Regions from separate parts of the Paenibacillus sp. ov031 genome, predicted to be linked through region 1. Evidence: riboswitches for the same ligand, from Rfam matches in the RefSeq annotation. Region 1 holds a riboswitch; each other region holds the start of a gene.
The links. A riboswitch is a leader RNA that binds a small molecule or an ion and turns the genes downstream of it on or off. The one in region 1 is predicted to bind cyclic di-AMP.
Positions count from the first base shown of each region.

Region 2: another riboswitch for cyclic di-AMP. It lies ahead of BUA17_RS30105 (C40 family peptidase); the one in region 1 lies ahead of BUA17_RS08865 (3D domain-containing protein).
Region 3: another riboswitch for cyclic di-AMP. It lies ahead of BUA17_RS29310 (3D domain-containing protein); the one in region 1 lies ahead of BUA17_RS08865 (3D domain-containing protein).

Region 1 is NZ_FRDO01000001.1:2,088,656-2,095,255, forward strand. It holds gene BUA17_RS08835 (DUF4247 domain-containing protein) at 1-438, opposite strand, end outside; gene BUA17_RS08840 (DUF4178 domain-containing protein) at 450-956, opposite strand; gene BUA17_RS08845 (DUF350 domain-containing protein) at 980-1,381, opposite strand; gene BUA17_RS08850 (PspA/IM30 family protein) at 1,477-2,148, opposite strand; gene BUA17_RS08855 (prenylated flavin chaperone LpdD) at 2,278-2,622, opposite strand; gene BUA17_RS08860 (polysaccharide deacetylase family protein) at 2,772-3,560, shown strand; gene BUA17_RS08865 (3D domain-containing protein) at 3,693-4,361, opposite strand; cyclic di-AMP (ydaO/yuaA leader) riboswitch at 4,364-4,560, opposite strand; gene BUA17_RS08870 (amino acid ABC transporter ATP-binding protein) at 4,846-5,568, opposite strand; gene BUA17_RS08875 (ABC transporter substrate-binding protein/permease) at 5,555-6,600, opposite strand, start outside.
Region 2 is NZ_FRDO01000014.1:27,832-34,431, reverse strand. It holds gene BUA17_RS30130 (hypothetical protein) at 1-128, shown strand, start outside; gene BUA17_RS30125 (4a-hydroxytetrahydrobiopterin dehydratase) at 382-678, shown strand; gene rbsK (ribokinase) at 723-1,709, shown strand; gene BUA17_RS30115 (c-type cytochrome) at 2,034-2,393, opposite strand; gene BUA17_RS30110 (GNAT family N-acetyltransferase) at 2,547-3,038, opposite strand; gene BUA17_RS30105 (C40 family peptidase) at 3,432-3,902, opposite strand; cyclic di-AMP (ydaO/yuaA leader) riboswitch at 3,906-4,043, opposite strand; gene BUA17_RS30100 (hypothetical protein) at 4,296-5,138, opposite strand; gene BUA17_RS30095 (M1 family metallopeptidase) at 5,149-6,600, opposite strand, start outside.
Region 3 is NZ_FRDO01000012.1:11,578-18,177, reverse strand. It holds gene rsmA (16S rRNA (adenine(1518)-N(6)/adenine(1519)-N(6))-dimethyltransferase RsmA) at 1-151, opposite strand, end outside; gene rnmV (ribonuclease M5) at 156-701, opposite strand; gene BUA17_RS29310 (3D domain-containing protein) at 858-2,042, opposite strand; cyclic di-AMP (ydaO/yuaA leader) riboswitch at 2,316-2,569, opposite strand; gene BUA17_RS29305 (TatD family hydrolase) at 2,811-3,581, opposite strand; gene BUA17_RS29300 (HD domain-containing protein) at 3,910-5,190, opposite strand; gene BUA17_RS29295 (AbrB/MazE/SpoVT family DNA-binding domain-containing protein) at 5,509-5,763, shown strand; gene rsmI (16S rRNA (cytidine(1402)-2'-O)-methyltransferase) at 6,055-6,600, opposite strand, start outside.

The DNA.
Region 1 (6,600 bases):
ACGATACGTACCGGACCCTCTACCCCCAAACGAATCAAACAAATTACCAATTAATGTTGCGGTTAAGTAACCTTGCAAAAAGGACGAATCATAATTCTGCCGAACATATTCCTTGGAATCCACTTCAACCAAGGTGTCTTCCGCTTTATTCGGGTCTTGCTGCAAATGATAATACTGGTCCTGATATACCAGGAACATCCGCTCTGTATTTTCCGCCGAGATCTGATCCGGCTTCCGCTGTTCAGATAATTCCTGAGCGACCTCTGGAACGGTACGATCGGCAGCTCGGTACACATAGGATGTCGTGTTACCACTGCCGCTGACCGATTCAAGCGGATATGTGTCCTGAACGGAAGGTGCTCCGCACGCGGACAGCAGCGACATCACAAGGCTGAGGACCAGCATTAATTTTAATCCATGTGCCAAGCGCTTTTTCATTGGAACCTCTCCTAGCTCGAACGAATCACTTTGATATCCGCAGGAAGAATGGACTCACCCTCATACAGCGTAAATCTTCTGTCTTGCCACTCCACACGCAAAAGCATGTTATCATCAGACTGATATTGCCATACTAATTGTTCCCCAGCCTGACCATAGGGTGTCCTGCCTGCAGTGGTTACCATTCCTCCGTATTCTTCCTCCAGATGATACGCACGTCCATCCAGATCCAGCAACGTAGGCACCTCGTCTGGTGCATCAAGACGGCCATCAATTGGTGTATAGAGGGCATACCGGGTCATTTCCCGTTCTTCAATATGCAAATGTCGGATTGCCGTACCATCCTGCAACGTGAGGACAGCTGCATTCCGCGCTCGATGATGTACCCGTCCAACCACTTCATAGGTGACCAGCGAAACCTCACAGATATCACCAGGTGCCAGCTGAAGCATTGTTTTCTCTGCCTTAGGAGGTTCAGGTTTGGCTATTATCCCTTTAATCCGTTTCCACACACTCATACCCATTACTCCTGTTCTTTATCTTATAAACAAGCTGCAATAATTAATGCGCCCACGATATGTAGTGCACCTGAGAACAAACCATAACCTGTCTTGCCCTGCTGTATTCCCGTATCCAGATCCAGGTTGGCCCATCTCCGAATCATAAAGTGAACCACACTCTCCAGAATCAGCAAAATAATAAATGAAACAACGGATACCAGCAACGCTTCTCCAAGATGACCCGCTGTCGAAATGGAGGTGGCGAGTACATATCCCTGAGCAAACAGCTTCATAACCATACGTGTTGTAACGGCCATATTGCCCGCCTTCACTTCGGCAAAATCCTTATACTTCGTGAACAAAGAATCCACATACATTAAGACAAACAGCAAAACCGAACCCGATAACGTCCAGACCAGCATTGCCAAAATGTTCAAATCCATTTACATAGCCCCCACATCTCAACATGAACCGCAATTAAAAGCGAAGGAGAAACGCTGGTCTCTCCTCCGCTGGTGCCCCTGCTTGCTTACAAGGTTTAGTTCTTATTTTCGTATTGCTTCATCAATGCTGCCAGTTCATCCTCAACAGCCTGATCCTTGCCCAGCTTCTCAAACTCATCATCCAGCGATTTTCCTTTGGACGACATCTCATTGCTGGCTTCAGCCTGAGCTTCCATCTGCATCATTTTTTCTTCCATACGCTTCATGCCGGCACTTGCAGTATCGGAGCCAAATCCGTTCAGGGCCTTGTTGATTTCGGTTTGAGCTTTTGCAGCGTTGTAGCGCGCAACCAATGTTTCACGTTTATTTTTCATTTGGGTCAACTGTTTGCGCATTTCGTCCAGCTTGCCACGAAGGTTATCGGCAGAAGCCTTGTTTTGATCATAGCTTGTTTTGTATTCAGCCATCTTCTCTTCAGCCACTTTTTTCTCTTCCAGTGCCCGACGAGCCAAATCCATATTCTGTGCACGCGCTGCTGTATGTGCTTGCTCCTCACGTTTCTTCACGAGAGCTTCCTGTTCTTCGAACAGCTGCTTGAATTTCTTCTCAATGGCAATCTGTGCAGCAACAGCTTTCTCCGCGTCCTCCAGATCTTCTTGCATATCTCGGATATATTGATCCGTCATCTTGATCGGATCTTCTGCCTTGTCAATAATAGAGTTAATGTTAGACATCGTTAAATCGCGCAATCGTTTGAAAATGGACATTATGGTATTCCTCCTAGTCGATAGTTCATCCTTGTATATAAACATACATACGTGGCAATGTTCTACTCGTTTCAATTTTAACAAAAAAAATCATAAAAAACGATTTTAGCCTACTTAGCGTACATCGAACTATTGAATCAGTTGACTAGTTTGGCACAGCTCTTCATCAAGCAGCTTCTCTGCAGTCTGCACAATCTCATCAATCTGCATGCGCGTAATTGCATCAAAGTGAATCCCCATAATCACGGTCACGGTTACTTTTAAATGTAGGGCAGCCTTACGTGCGAGCCTTTCACACAGCTCTTGCTCTTTATGCCCCGGAATATGCATCGTAGCCCCGCTTACCCGCTCACGGTCTGGATAAAATGTCGCTACTGCTCCAATATGTGATCTGCCTCCAGTTACCATAAACACCTTGTCTTCCCCTGCCTCAATCACCTGTAAACGAACGGAATTTAAGTCGTATGTACTCATCCTGATCCACCTGTCCTTTTCTATTTATATATGGTGGAATTATGGCTCCGATTTAATAAATCAGCAATGAAACATCTCACATTATGCATAAATACGGATGGCCCCGGGCATACCAAAGAGAACGCAATTTGGGAAAAGGAGGCACTAACATGCGTATACGCCTCATAATGTTATCCATCATGGTCATTCTTCTGGGAGGAAGTTACGCTCCTGCTCAGTTATGGGCTTCTTCAAGCCCGCAAACCGAACCTGCTTCGAAGTCTGATTCTTCCGAAGAAGAACAGTTGACTCTGGGACAGCTCAGACAGAAATATGCGGATACGTTCAAAACCAATGGCCCCTCGACAAAAAAGGTCGCACTGACTTTTGATGACGTACCTGATCCACGGTTCACCCCGCAGGTGTTGGATATTCTAAAAAAATACAAGGTGCGGGCTACGTTTTTCATTGTGGGACATCGCGCTGAGAAACATCCGGATTTAGTGAAACGCATGGTAAAGGAAGGGCATATTGTTGGCAATCACAGCTACAATCACCCGGAGTTCAGTAAGCTGTCCATGAATGCATTTCGCAAACAAATCTTACATACCGGGGATATTATTCGGAATCTGGCGGGGTACACGCCCAAAATGATTCGTCCACCTTATGGCGACATTAATGAGCAACAGCTGCAATGGGCAGCCAAACAACATTACAGCATTGTGAACTGGAATGTCGATTCCCTGGACTGGAAGGGCCTCTCCAAAGAGGAAGTCAAACAAAACATCCTGTCGGCCGTTAAACCAGGTTCCATTGTTCTGCAACATGCAGGAGGCGGTGTCGGATCGAAGCTGAGTGGTACCATCGAGGCGTTGCCTGAAGTTATCGAGGAATTGCGAAACCGCGGGTACGAGCTGGTGACTTTGGACGAAATGCTGGAACTGCCAAAGGGTAAATAGGTTTAGATTACGGCAGTCGGATATTCAAAAGGGTGTCCTTCATTCACATTATTGTGATGGAAGAACACCCTTTATTGTTTAATTTAGATTTAGTTGGAGTCACATATGATGATGTGCAGCTACGCTTTGATTTTATTTCAAAATGTAAAGTTCAACATCCTGAATACCAAATGTGCTCACGGATTGCTTGCTGCCAGGAATAAAGATATCGATCTTGTGACCTTTAATGGCACTACCCACATCACGAGCCGTTGCTACAAATGCCTGTTTTGGCAGTCCTGGATGTGTATGACCTGTCACCAGTACCTTTGTACCCAATGGAATGATACTTGGGTCTACTGCAATGGTACCCAATTCAAGCGGATTACCGAAGTAATCCACGGCACCCCATCCTCCATTTTCGGAAGCGTCTGCGGAGTATGCTGTTGCTTTGACGTCGACAGCTTTGCTGTAATCAAACGTTTTACCCCAGGCTTGTACAACTTTACTATCTGCATTAACGTCAAGGCTTGCGGCAGTTACCGTTTTGGCCTCCGTTTTAGCTGCTGCAGCAGAAGCTGTGTTCGTTGTTTTACCAGGGATCGTAATTTTCAAACCACCATAAATGTTGTAAGCTGAAATGTCATTGTTAGCTTTAATAAGAGCGTTAAGTCCAACTCCATATTGTTTGGATAAGGTGTAGAAGGTATCCCCCTCTTTGGCCACATGAACTGAATCAGCATGAGCCGGAACGGCCTGAATGAGCATTGCTGCTGTCAGCAAAGCTGTTGCTGTTTTGGCTATACGTTTCTTGTTAATCATGGTCTTCCTCCCTCATTATGCCTGCGAAGTTAGTTGTCGGATTCGGATGGAGGAAACCACCCTATAGGTTCAATTACATTAATAATTTATGTAGCCCTAATTCACCCCAAGCCGTGTGCAAATGATTCTTCCCCAAGCACACTCTGCATCGTTACATCCCCCACACTCCCAACTCCGGAAGTTTCGGCAGGAACAAATATATCACAACTTTGTAACCAAGAGTCGTAGTAAATGTTACCATCTGGCTAATTCACTTCAATATTTTTGCTGAATTCAAGCGACTTTTTCAAAAATATGTCTATTTGAGCTTATATCGTTGATGACAGAAACGTTACTTTTTATGTAATTCCGTGCGTATTCACACGCAACAAAACAATCCCTGCCGACAGGTCGCCGACAGGGATCTATGAGGGAATAAGAATTCTCATCCACAGTATATATTTTGCATTTTCATCCAATTCATCCTAATGATGACTTGGATGTATTAGAGCACTTTAGCAAGGAAGTCACGTGTACGTGCATGCTTAGGCTCACCAAACACTTCAGCAGGTGTTCCTTCTTCTACAATAACCCCACCATCCATAAACAGGATGCGGTCCCCTACTTCGCGTGCGAAGCCCATCTCATGCGTTACAATAACCATGGTCATGCCGCCCTCTGCAAGCCGCTTCATGACATCCAGTACTTCACCGACCATTTCAGGGTCCAGTGCTGAAGTAGGCTCGTCAAACAGCATGACATGCGGCTGCATCGCAAGCGCTCTTGCAATAGCTATCCGTTGTTTCTGTCCTCCGGACAGCTGATTAGGATAAGCGTCTTTTTTGTCAGACAGGCCAACCGTCTTCAGCAAATCTGCGCAGATTTGTTCCGCTTCCTGTGCAGATTGTTTTTTCACTTTAATGGGAGCAATCGTAATGTTCTGCTGCACCGTTTTGTGCGGGAACAGATTGAAATGCTGGAATACCATCCCCATTTTTTCACGAGTTGCATTAATGTTGTGTTTAGGGTCAGTAATCGAAACTCCCTCAAAGTCAATCTCACCGGAAGTAGGCTGCTCCAATAAGTTAAGACAGCGCAAAAAGGTACTTTTCCCCGATCCGGACGGACCGATGACCACGACAACCTCGCCTTTACCAATTGTTACGTTAATGCCCTTGAGCACATCGTTATTTCCATATGATTTGTGTAATTGTCTAACGTCTATCACTTGCACTCAACTTCCTTTCCAGTCGACCCAGCAGCTTGGACAAAATGAACGTCAGCACAAAGTAAATGGCCGCTGCAATCAGGAATGGATTCATTCCTTGGTACGTAATGTTTTTAACTACACTTGCCTGGTACATAATGTCCACCATACCAATAACCGAGATGATGGAAGATTCCTTGATAATGGTCACGAACTCATTACCGATCGCCGGCAACACCGCTTTGAACGCTTGTGGAAGCACGATGAAGCGCATTGCCGCACCTCTACCCATTCCCAGGGAACGAGCTGCTTCCAACTGGCCTCGATCCACACCCTGTATACCAGCGCGGAAAATCTCGGCAAGATAGGCACCACTATTAATGGATAGTGTGATAATCCCCGCCTGAAGCGGCGTGAAATTAATCCCCAACGTTAGAGCAAGACCGTAATAGATAATCATCAACTGAACCAGCATTGGTGTACCACGAATAACTTCAACGTAAGCTGTTCCGATCCAACGCAGAATTGAAACGTCATGCAGACGTAACAGACAGATGATCAAACCGATAATTACCCCGAATATTACACCGAGTGCAGACAGTAAGAGGGTGTAACCTACGCCTGTTGCATAAAAGCTTTTGTATTCCCAGAACACTTGAAAAATGTTTTGATCTTTTTTCACCTTGTCTGCCATCAACTGGCTTGCCTCGGTAACCAACTGATCGATTTTATTTTCGCTTTTCAGACGTTCGAGCGTTCCGTTCACTGCATTCAGCAATTCCGTATTGCCCTTACGAATCCCGATTGCCGCTTCGGCCTGCTCTTCATCCGGAATAGCCGGTGCTAATCCAATCACATCATCCAGATAACCGGCAGCCACCGTATCTTCAACGATCGCAGCATTTACACGATTGGTCTGCAATTGCAGCACGATATCAGATATTTTATCAAGTGCTGTCAGTTTTGCGCCTGGGATTCCCTGGCCAATCGTTTCCTGAATGGAGCCTTTTTGAACTCCAATCTTTTCATTTTCCAACTCCGCCATGGTTGGAT
Region 2 (6,600 bases), on a different contig from region 1:
TGTTCTATGCACTGGGTGAGGAGTCGGTCATTCCGGTAGGAAGTGGAGTGGTCATTCATGACAAGGATCAGCACCGAATTCATATCTTAATTGGGGAAGAAGAACTGACTTTTGTACCGCTCATTTAGTATGCTCCTATAAGATATTTTGCATGGAAAACCGAGTTGGAGAATCTCCCTAAAGCCTTATGGTTAGTGGATCTAGCGCCATTTGTACTATTGGAATTTGAGGCTTGTCCGTGGTAAGATGATAGTCATGAAACGGGCGAACCGCAGGGCGGTGGACCTATGCGTTTGGGTTGCTATGGGTAGCACCAAAGGTTTCGGTGGCAGCATGGACAGTTGTCTGTGATAAGCCATCATATGGGGAGGAAGATAACGTATGGTTTTTTCGCAAGAGGAAGTCGAAGCTCATCTGGGAAGGCTGGAAGGCTGGGAACTGGAAGAGGGACGATGGATTGTCCGCAAGTTCGTATTTTCCAACTACATGAAAGGGATTGCATTTGTGGACGAGGTCGCAGCGATTTCGGAAGCGTTCAATCATCACCCTTTCATTACGATTGACTATACAACAGTCACACTGCGTCTCACATCATGGGATGAAGGTGGCATCACATCTGTAGATATTAAAGAAGCAGAGCAATATAATGAGGCTTTTGAGAAAATGAGGTCGGAATAACCTGGATCGGTTATATCGCACTACCGGAAATGAGTGAAGCATACATGTCAGACGATAATCAGAACAAACCTCTTATTGCTGTCGTAGGCAGCCTTAATATGGATCTGGTGGTGAAGACAGACATCATTCCTGAGGAAGGCGAGACGGTGAGTGGGGAGGAACTGCACTATTTGGCCGGGGGCAAAGGCGCCAATCAGGCGGTTGCTGCTGCACGACTGGGTGGACAGACTACGATGATTGGTGCCGTAGGTTCGGATGGTTTTGGTGAACGCCTGTTGCACAGTCTAACGGAAAGCGGGGCGGATGCCTCGCAAGTTCGCATTCTGGATGATACCGTTACAGGTACGGCCTCCATCTGGCTCTCCAAAGGAGATAACCGGATTATTGTTATTCCTGGAGCGAATGGGCAGGTTATGCCTGCGATGCTGGAAGAGGCGGATACGGTAAAAAGCCTGACTGCAGCCGCAGCGGTGCTGCTGCAGCTGGAGATCCCGCTGCCTGCGGTCACCCGCGCCGCCCAACTGGCGGCTGAAGGCAGCGCATTGGTGGTGCTCAACCCGGCGCCTGCGGTGCCGGGTCTGCCCCAGGAGCTCCTGCGGTGCGTCGACGTCGTCACGCCGAACCGCAGCGAGCTCGCCGTGCTCACCGGCCGGGATGATCTCCGGCCGGAAGACGTGGATGCGGCGGTCGCAGAGCTCGCCGCATCCCTCGGGGCCGCTGTCGTCACGACGCTCGGCCCCGAGGGGGCTGTGTACGCGGCAGCGCCTAGCGGCCGCGTTCAGGCAGAGCGTGCCGGCGCGTGCCGTGCGCCCGGCTACGCCGTAAGCGCCGTCGACACGACCGGCGCTGGCGATTGCTTCAACGGCGCGCTGGCAGTAGCCCTCGCGCGCGGAGAGACGCTGGACGCGGCGGTAAGCTTCGCCATGGGCGCAGCCGCGTTGTCGGTGACGAAGCTCGGCGCCCAGTCCGGGATGCCGTCCGCACGTGAAGTGCAGGCTTTCCTTGCCGAGCAGAAGGCAAAGACCCAGTAATATATGCATACTTTAGGTGAATCAGAGGCAGGCTGGAAGGATACGCTAATGCATCTATTTAGCCATAGCATGGTGGATGTTTTCATCGGAGCATCCCTGAAATGACCAAGAGGCTCTTACTTCCCAGTACGGGAGAGTAAGAGCCTCTTGTCTGTATGACCATTGATAAAACGAGTAACCCTGTATTACCAATAAGGGTTGACTACGTTGCGCGTCTAGCGCCAGCGTGGTTTAGAGCATGAGTAAAGAGCAGAGGATGATTGAAGCCATCACACTCTCTATACATGCCCCCTGCCACAAACTGATCGCCTTGAACATCTTGGATTACTTCTTCTCCGCCAGCCACATCGCAATATTCGCGATTTCTTCATCCTTCAGCTTGTCTTTGAACGAAGGCATACCGCCGCTTTTACCTTTGACGATGGTCGTATAAATCTTCTCCACATCGTCCTGGCTGCCAATCTTCTGCAGACTAGGGCCCATGCCCCCTTGAAGCTGATCACCGTGGCAGGTAATACAGTTTGCTTTGACCAGTGCCTCAGCCTGTCCTGCATCCATTGTAACTTGCGGCATCGTCGGTTTCGCTTCTTCTGCAACTTCCTCTTTCCCTGGAAGCGTAAACATTAGTACAATAGCTAAAGCGCACGCTGCAAAAAATACCCCGCTCATGATCCATTTGTGCATCCCTTATGTCCCCTCCAGAATGAAAGATCATCTAACTTGAAACTATCCATATCATTATAACGGAACCTGTAGTGACATCATAGCATTTTGTGGTAATTTTTTGAACTAATCACATAACCGGGGACTTTTTGGGGTGATTTCAAGCCCTAGTTATTAGCGTGGACCTTCATAGACCATACAGTAAAAAGGTTTCAAACCACCCGGTGTCTGTCGTTCGTATGTATCCTGCGTAACAAATCCGGCTTTGAGATAGACACGAATAGCCCGGTCATTCCAGGTCAGAACTTCCAGATCAATTTCGTTTGCAGGGTTCCGGCGAATGGCTTCCTGCACAATGGCCGAGACAAAAGCCGTTCCTTGACCATGACCACATCGATCGGGGTGCATGCCAAGTCCGATGCGGGTTACACCTTCAAGCGGGAAGTATTGAGCAAAACCGCAAATCTGCTGATCCTCTCCCAGCACCACCGCATATTGTTCTTTCCGTAGCTGGGGATCGCCGAATTCCACTTCAAGTGCTTTCATCTGCTCCCAGGGCAGCCAGCTATAAATATTATAAGGCGGGTCATACTGCCAATCGCAGATTAGTTCCGCGTGTTCTTCTTGCATGGGCACAACGTGAAACGTCACAGGGGCTTCATCCATACAACTGCACGCTCCTCTCATTGTGAACAAGCTATAATGATTTTGATTTGTCCATATACATATGTCATTCCATATCTAAGCTTGTTTCCACTCTACAAAAGAGGCGTTCATTTGGCAAGTCCTCGTTTTTCAAAAAAAGTGAAACAAAAGTTCCGGTAATTTCGTTTATATTATAGTGGGATGGGTAAAAACATTATAAGAGCACGGACGAAGCAATGAAAAATAACTTTAAAAAAAGTTAAAGTTAGGTTTGGTAGCTATCCCGAACGCATTAAAGGAAACGAAGCACAAAAAAACCGCCGGATACATTCCTGCGGAGAATGTACCAGACGGTTCTATTATGCTTCGTTACAGTAGTGTTATTGTTACAGCATGACGTTGCTCAGCTTGTCCCTAGTCGATGGCCAATGTCTCATATGCGTCCGTGCTCATAATGCGTTTAGCGCCAACATAGCGGTTAGCCCAGTAGCTTTCGCTTAATGCGCTGATTGTAACTCCTTTAGAAGAAGAGGAGTGTGCAAACTTTCCATCCCCTACAAAGATCCCTACGTGCGAGACCCCTTTGCCCGTTGTATTGAAGAATACCAGATCACCTGGTCTCATTTCCATCCGGGATACCGAATCACCCATGTCGAATTGTGAACTCGATTGGCGAGCCAGATCAATGCCCAGCTTGTCGAATACATAACTTGTGAATCCAGAGCAGTCAAAGCCGTTAAGCGTTGTTCCTCCGCTTTTGTATGTAGTCCCCATTGCTGAATCAATAACTTGGTCCATTTTCGAATCTGCGAATGCGCTGCCTGCTCCAAGCGATAATGCGAATGTGAGGCTGAGTACAGCTGCGGTTAATTTCTTCTTAAACAAGAGATATACCCCTTCCAATGCCTGCGAGGTTAGCTTAAGGATTCGGTTGAAGGTCCCCTATGATCCCTCTGTTGCAAGATCAATTCACCCATAACTGGTTCCCCCGCTTCCCAGGTGCTAGGAATTTGGCTATGCTAGTTATGCACCTGCGAAATCAAGAAATGACGATTAAATTTTAAGTAGTTACAAATATGAAGGTAAAGATTACAAAGTTGTTACTAAAAACTCACTGCGATTATTGTAACAGAGGTATATCACTTTGGCAACGTTTAACAACAAAATTAACAAAAAAAACCTCGACCTTTGACGGGGAAAGGTCGAGGTTTGCTTGTTTAACGGCATTTGAAGAATACAACTTTACATAGAGATGGTAACCGTTTTTAACCGTTTAATTTAATCTTTGACCGAGTTGGACTGCCATAGGCGGAAATGGGCACATATTTTCCACAGGCTCAGCAAGCACCGGGCAAGTGGATACGTTTGTTGTAGTATAAGACCAGTTAAGCCGGTTAGTAACCATGAAGCTGAAGTAAAGGCACCAAAGACCAACAGATGAAGGCCGCCCAGCAGGACAGCAATGCCGATTAGAGTGATGACTTGGCGTAGTGCAATCCATATAGCTTGAAACGTACCACGTGCTCCGCCTTCCCCATCGGGAGCTGAGATACCAAACTGCATGTACAGTAGGACATGATGGATAACCCACCCGTATACAATCCAACCAGCAACATAGGGAATACCAGGCAAGAGCAGATGGAGGGAATGAAAACCTTCCATAAAGATGGAATAGAGCCTTGGTGCGAGCCAATAAGCGGGTAGCAGCAGTAATATAGTCCGAATGGTGTGGAGCAACAGCATCGGTTTCCATAAATTTTTGATACCGCGAATGAATGGAATGCGCTCTTCCGAATGGTTATAATGCTGGAGCGAGTAGAGCAGCCCTGCCTGAATGAGTGGGCTAATCATCATCCGTATCAGCAGCATAGCCCCTAAAATCCATAAATAGCGGTGAACCTCCGGATTCGTTGTCAGACCGAGTTGGCTCTCCATTTTAAATAAAATCGTACTGAGTTCCCCTGTATCAGGGTCAGGATAACGCAGGAGCAGCGGAACCACAGCTGACTGCACCATTCGATAAAGAAAGTATCCCCATACTAATTGATAGAGAAATAAGAGTGCCGCAATGAACATATGCTGACGGACGAGAAACCAGCCTTCACGTATTTTCGCTTTCACTGTATCCACCTCACCATGACAGACTTCCGAATATGGCTTCTATAATTTTGGTTGCGCTCATGCTCCAGCGGGATTTAGTTGGCTCATCCAGTCCGGCATTCAGAAAATTGTTCATATGATGGTTCTCCAGCACAATCGTGTACAGCGGATCAGTCATAGCCCAGGAAACAGGGGAAGTATAGGTCAGTTTGTAGGTAATGCGCTCCTCGCTACCATCCCATTCTTTCGTCATGGTTTTCCCATCTTCGAACATAATTCGAACAGGCACCTTCTTATATTCACTGCCTTTTTTCTGCACTGTAATGGACGACTCGTACAACGTTTGACCGCCTTTCAGGATAGGATTGATTGCGATCTTCTCCACTGCAAAGTCAGCCATGCCGTCTCCGTATACATACTGATTAAAATAATCGGTCCAGGATGTACGCGTCACTTGCTCCACGACCTTTTGAAAATCAGACGAAGTAGGGTGTTTGAAGCGGTATTTATTCACATAGGTCGAGAGAATACGCTCCATCGTTTTAGCACCAACCTGTTGTTCTATTCCAAGTAATACAAGCTTGCCTCGTGTGTATACGTTTGCTGCATATTGATTCTGGGAATCAAACTTCCAGGAGTCCTGTGTCAGTGAAGCTGGAGAAGTAATGAGACCAGCTTGTACGGGCAGATTCGGGATAAGTCCGTATTCCTGTTCCATTACTTTGTCTTCTGCATAGGAGGTGAATCCTTCGTCCAGCCAAGCCTCTTCAAATTCATTACTCGCGACCATGCCGTAAAAATACTGATGCCCAATCTCGTGCACAACCGTGCGTTCCAGATCGTAACCAGGAGCAGAATCATCTGCACCGAAGGCGGTGACCAAGGTAGGGTATTCCATTCCCCCTGCGCCATTCCCTGATTTGGGCGGGACAACGATGGACAGTGTGGAATACGGATAAGGGCCAAACCACTTGCTATAATTGGATAGCGCTGCTTTGGCGGCGTAGAAATAACGTTCCTTCAGATCCTCATGAGCAGGGTCGAGATACAGCTTGATTCGAACGCCTGGCACATTGGGAGCAGAGAAGGGTTCTTCTGCATAAACAAAATCAGGAGAGGCTGACCAGGCAAAATCATGCACATCATCGGCATAGAACTGATATACTTTTTCGCCGTTCTTCACAACCGCTTGCTGGGTTGGGAATCCAGTAGCAGCTACTTTGTATGTTTCCGGTACCCGAATACGCACACTATAGATACCGAAATCGGCGTAAAACTCTGAATTACCGTGATACTGATGCAGATTCCAGCCTTCGGTCGTTTGACCTCGTGTGCCTACTGGCTCATATACGCTAAGTTTAGGGAACCACTGACCTGCCATAACGAAATTATCTGCTGTTCCCATGCGGGCAAAAATTTTGGGTAGCTTGACCTCAAATCGGGTGTGAAGCGTGATGCTTTCACCGCCTTTAACGGGTTTGGG
Region 3 (6,600 bases), on a different contig from region 1:
GATCAGCTGCATTTACAATTTTGTTCAGTATATTTTGATCGATCAGAAAGTTCTGACCCAGGCTCTTCTTGAATGAAAATCCGTGTCTTTGAATAATTTCTTTGGTTCGTTTGGGTGTTGCAATTTCTACGGTTTCTTCCATGCCTTTCATACGCTCACAATCCTTCACGTTCAATTTGCGATAATGCTTCGGAGAACTCTTCCCGGGTAATCTGGAATACACTCAACCGCTTGTGGAACTGTTTGCCATTGCAATAACCTATGCCCAGCAGATTGCCCATCTCCATACGACGTGCAGCAGCCTGTGGGTGCACAATCAGTCCCGCCGCAATCAGATCCTCCCAATCGATCAAACTTGGTGCGCCTTCATATGATGTGTGTACACGTGCTAATGCATGACGAATCGCCTCCGGTGAAGCGTTCTCCACTCCGATGTCGCCTTTGCGCGTAGCATCTTCCTCCGGAATGAAAGCATGCTTGCAACCAGGTACTTTATTGGCGATGATTTTACGAATACGTTCACCAGCATGATCCGGGTCTGTCAGTACGATGACACCACGTCTCTCTTGAGCAAGTGCAATCCGCTTTAGAATGCGTTGGTTGATGGCCGACCCACCGGTCTCGATCGTATCTGCCTGAACCGCACGTCGAATGGCTACGGTATCGTCACGGCCTTCTACCACGATCACTTCTTTTATCATGTTCCATTTCTTCCTTTCTAACGCAAAAAGAAGAGGAATATCCCTCTTCTCTGCCAAACGGCGGGGGAGACTGAATTCAGACCCCTCCGCCGCATATTCCGCATGAATCATTCATGCTTATATTTTATAGCATTCCCATTTCAAAGTAAAACGATTTTAGTTCGCTTCCGGCTTCACCGGACCAATCACATATACCGTCTTGCCTTTCTTCCGTCCGAAGTTCAGGGCATGCTTCACACTATCATAATACACATCAATTTTGTTGCCTTTAATGGCACCACCTGTGTCTTCCGCACGACGGAAGCCAAGGCCCTCGATATACACCCACCAGCCAATCGGAATGATTTTGGGATCAACCGCAATGGTACGTCCCTCAGTTACCCGAGTACCTGAAGCTGTTTTTGTGCCGATACCAGGCTCTTCAGAAGAGTATGCCGTCATGGATACATTTTTCAAGACTTTTGAATATTTAAAAGAACTGCCTGAGACGGTAATTACTTTGCTGCCCGAGGCAGCGGTTTTCTTCGAGTTCGTGGTTGTTGCTGTTTTTGTCGTGGAAGTCTGCGCCGATACCGTCTGAATCACTGGCTCTTTCACAACAGGTTTGGCTTTGGTACCAATGGCAATCACTTTATCGACGCGATTCGTTGCGACCGATTTACCCACCATTTTTTTGGAGACCAATTCTCCATCCTGAAACACTTTTTCAATATGCTGTACAAGTGTGCCTTCTTTACCGCTCACAACGACACGATTGTCGCCTTTGTACAAGCTAGGGTCAGCCGTTTTGATCACTTTATAAGCAATCGGATGTTCCACTTCCACCGTACGCTTTGTTACCCGCACTACACGGATTTTCATATCCGCTTCAATAGTGGTTCCAAGCGCCGGATATACTTTGTCTTCACTTGCAATTTGAATACCTGATTTTTTAATCGCATCTTTTACCGATGAATCGGTTGTATACAGAGTCTTGGTGTCCCCGTCTGCCGTAATATTAACTGGAACGGCCCGCTCAATAACGATGCGGTCTCCATCTGTGATCGCCCCATTCAAGGGCATGGATACCTGATCGTGAGGGCTGACTGTGATTGACTGCTCCTCCAGCATTTCCTGAAGCATTCCTGTACGAGTCTCTACCGCTTGAGCTTTGCCATCAATAACCAGTGAAATTTGTTTCCCGGCCTGACCGTAAACGACTAACAAGATCATGATTGTAAGCGCAATTGAGAAAATCGCGATCAATGCCATTTGACGCAAGTTCTCATGCTTCCACCGCAACGCGAAAGACTTACTGGATGATCGTGACTCATGGGTCTCTTCTGGTTGGAATGTGCCCACTTCTCCGTCCTCCTTCATAGCCTCGCCGTCTAAAGTAATGCATGATGTCTTTGACGCGACTATACCAAATTTTCTACAGAACACAGATCGGACCAACATAATCCGGTTCTGCACCATGAATCAATCTTCGCAACATGATGTCATCCTCCTGAATACTTACCGTATGATGACCGTATTTCTTTTATTCAAAAACAAAAAAGCCAAAGAAAGAGTTTAAGAGGAACTCTTTCGTGGCTTCCGAATGATTCTGAATATCGGAAATTCATGCACGAGGTTGCCTCTCTTTTTCCGCTTGCGAGGTTAGCTGTCGGGTTCGGGCGAAAGAGAGCCGCCCTATCTCCGGTCATCCGCTCATGGCGGACGCCCTTGAATTCACCCCGAGACCCAAAGAAGAAATCAAATACGGCTTCGCAGATTCATACGCTGCTTTTGGGTCAGCGCATGTTGCGCATCGGCTGCAATCACTGATGTTTAAGCCCTATTGGTTCCCCCGCTCTCCGTTAACGGAGACTCAGCGAGACTGATTCATGAAAGTAATGTTGTTTCATCGGAAAGTGTCCCTTTGTTCATCCCCCGAACATCTGTCCAATTTTCCGCACAACAATTCACTGAAAAGATGATATCCTGTTTCTATGCATGTTGTAAAGCGTTGTTCAAGTACGTTTTTCTAAATATTTGGTTAAAATATTGTAATATTCTTGATTTATTTGGATCAAAAAGCAAATTAACTCCGCCTAACTCACTTTTTCACCCGTTTTGCTCGATCTTTTAACGAATCCCAAATCGTTCCATGGCATTTTTGGTCGTTATTGCTGCAATTTCCTCTATCGAAATGCCTTTAATTTCCGCAGCTGCTTCTGCAACCAGACGTACATGCGCTGTCTCATTTCGTTTTCCACGATAAGGGTGCGGTGTCAAATAAGGAGCGTCCGTTTCGATGAAAAATCGGTCCATAGGAACCTTCTCAAGTACCTCTTTGGGTTGCTTTGCATTTTTGAACGTGATTGGCCCTCCGAAGGAAAGATGAAAGCCTAAATCCAGACACATTTTCGCCGTTTCCCAGCTGCCAGAGAAGGAATGCATGACACCGCCTACTTCTCCAGCTTTCTCTTCACGCAGAATATTTACAATATCTTCATGCGCATCCCGGTTGTGAATGACAATCGGCATATTCAACTCACGGGCAAGACCAATCTGTTGTCGTAATACGCGATGTTGAACCTCTTTCGGTGAAGTGTCCCAGTAATAGTCTAGACCAATTTCACCGATGGCTACCACTTTTTCATGCTTGCATAAAGATGCAATCCATTCCAGATCACCCTCTTGCATTGTGATTGCATCCACTGGGTGCCAGCCTACGGCAGCATATATAAAATCATAGGTTTCAGCCAGCTTCATCGTGGTTGGAATGGTCTCCCGGTTAAAGCCCACATTAATCATGCGACCAACGCCTGCATCCACAGCACGCTGAATCATTTCCTCGCGGTCCTCGTCGAATTGTGGTGCATCCAGGTGTGTATGTGTGTCGAACAACATCATGCTGTATTTCTCCCTTCATGTCGAATAAACGACTATCTCTTTTTAATCCATCCTGCAGTCTTAACCAGAACATAACTATTACTAAATTGGATCATGTTTTTTTTATATTTCTTTCATTGTTTGTTGAGCACAACATGTAGAACGAACAAGTTCCTTCATATCTATATGTGCTCATTTTTAGGCAATCGGGTTGTATTCTAATTACTTTGATTACAAAATTATGTCGATCTACATGTACTCTCCATTAAAGCAGATTACTGTATCATGAAAAATAGCTCTTTTCGAAAGCTTTTTTACATCATGATTCTTGAACAGCATTACGCATCATTTAATGGGAGAAATAGGGGCGTATATGGGACGGTAATTCATGAACAATCGCATCCACCTTATTTTGCGGATAATACAAATGATGCTTTCCACGATGAAGACCACTAATTGAACGGACAATGTCGGACACCTCTGACAACTCATGTAACTTGTCTTGCCGATCAAGCAGCAGAATCTGCTTGTCCGTGGATTCATCCGGACGAAACACATCATACGGATTATCCGTTGGAAAATCAATTTCAAGATCATACTCGGGATTGAGACCAGCTACAGTGAAGGCTTCCCGAATCTCTTCAATCATGTTTACGTCGATCTGTTCAATCTCTACATACTTATATAATTTGCGATCTATAAATCGTTCGCATAACTCACTTAGAACAGCATCGTCCTCTTTGCGCCACTGCATAAATGCCGTCTGAATCAAAGCTTCGTCCAGTTGTAAATATTCATCCACCGATAGATCTCCAGCGAATAACTGGGGTAGTGGATCAATCATGAAGCGGAATTGAAAACCTTGCTGTATGAGACTTTTTGCCCGCTTAAATATTTGCCGCAATATAATTTCCGAACTTCGGGTAACCGGATGAAAGTAAATTTGCCAGTACATCTGGTACCTGGACATCAAGTAATCCTCCACGGCGTGCATGCCCGACTCCTTGACCACAATTCGTCCGTGATATGGACGCAGCATACGCAAGATACGGTCAAGGTCAATCGTCCCATAGTTTACACCTGTAAAGTAGGCATCCCGAAGCAAGTAATCCATGCGGTCCGCATCGAGCGGACTGGTAACCAAATTAACGACAATAGGTTGCTCATACGTTTTTTGAATAACAGAAGCCACTTTCTCGGGAAAATCAGGAGCATACCGTCTTAAGATCGCCCCTACTTCGGTATCACCTGTAATGATCCGACAAGTCCAATCCTCATGATTCATATCGAAAGCTTCTTCTATAGAGTGAGAGAATGGCCCATGTCCAAGATCATGGAGCAATGCTGCACAAAGGGCTACTGTTTTTTCCTCCTTTGGCCAATCTGAATAGTGACTTCTTTCGAATTGGGAAATAATCTTACGTGTAATTTCGTAGACGCCCAAGGAATGTGAGAAGCGGCTGTGCTCTGCACCATGGAAAGTAAGAAACGAAGTTCCCAATTGACGGATTCGGCGTAAACGTTGAAACTCGGGCGTGTTGATCAACTGCCATATAATCGGATCTTGCACATGGATATAATTATGTACCGGATCTTTAAACACCTTTTCTTCCGTTAAACGCTGTTCCATGTCTATTCACTCCTTTAAATATCGTTTGTATTTGTCGCTTTTCAGTATAATACCACCAAGGATTCGACAGGCTTTGACGAATCTTGTCGAATAAGGTAGTTTTGTCGTTTTCCAAATCGACAAAGATGACATTGATGTTTAAATACGAAAAATGGCTTCCAATCCCTTACCACTCGTAATCTTATCAAAAACAGCCTTTATTTTAAGCTAATTTTAAGGTTGACTGTTTTGGGAATCGTTGGTATGATGAGTATCATAAAACATAAAATAATGTCGAATAATGACAATGATCGTTAGCTGAGAGGAGCACTGATTATAATGATGAAATCAACAGGTATTGTAAGAAAAGTGGATGAACTGGGACGGGTAGTTATTCCAATCGAATTGCGCCGTACGCTCGGTATTGGTGAAAAAGATGCTCTTGAGATCTATGTTGACGGCGAGCGCATCATGTTGAAAAAATACGAACCAGCTTGTATCTTCTGTGGCAATGCAGAGAACGTTACTTATTTCAAAGGTAAAATTGTTTGTAACGAATGTATTTCCGAAATCCCTGCACCTGTGACAAAATAAGAAATATCAGGTATAATGGTCTTATTAAATTGTTATTTCTAACCTTTTTATATTCCTTGATCGCCTTCCCGGTGTGAACCCCACCGCTGGAAGGTATTTTTTTGCTTTATTATTGGTTTTCATTACCCAAAAAATCGAGCTACGAGTCTGTTCAACTCCAAATAGAAGAGCGGTGACGTTCGTAATATAATTTTTTCTCCGCTCTGCTCATTTTCATATTCCATTAAGGTTGGATCTAAGGTCCCTTTAAGTTTATGTTCCCTATTCCAGCATATTTTTGTTGATTCGTTATTAAATTAAAGCGTTATATACATCTCGTTTCGTCAAACCTCGATCCGTTGCCGTTTTCTTCATCGCATCTTTACGACTAAGTCCTTCATTCTCATAATGGCTCACATGATCCTCCAAGGACAGCAGTTGCCACCAGGCTTCCCGCTCCGCCTTACGCTCTTCTTCCCTGATACCTTCTACAAGCAAACAATATTCCCCAAGTGGCGGGTGTTCCTCAAGCCATTCTATGCAATCTTGGATACTGCCTCTCGCGAACTCCTCATGACGTTTCGTTAGTTCACGTGCCAGTACGATCGACCGATCACCCAGAATCTCTTCGAGATAAGCCAAAGTTTTACGAATACGGTGAGGGGACTCATAAAATAGCAACGTACCGTTGGACTCATTAAAAGCTTCCATCACTTTTCGCATGTCTTTTTTCTCCCGCGGCAAAAAGCCGCCGAATGTGAAACGCTCCGTCGGTAAACCAGATACGATCAGAGCTGATAACGCCGCATTGGCTCCAGGGATGGGAATGACCGTAATTCCAGCTTCAAGCGCAAGTTT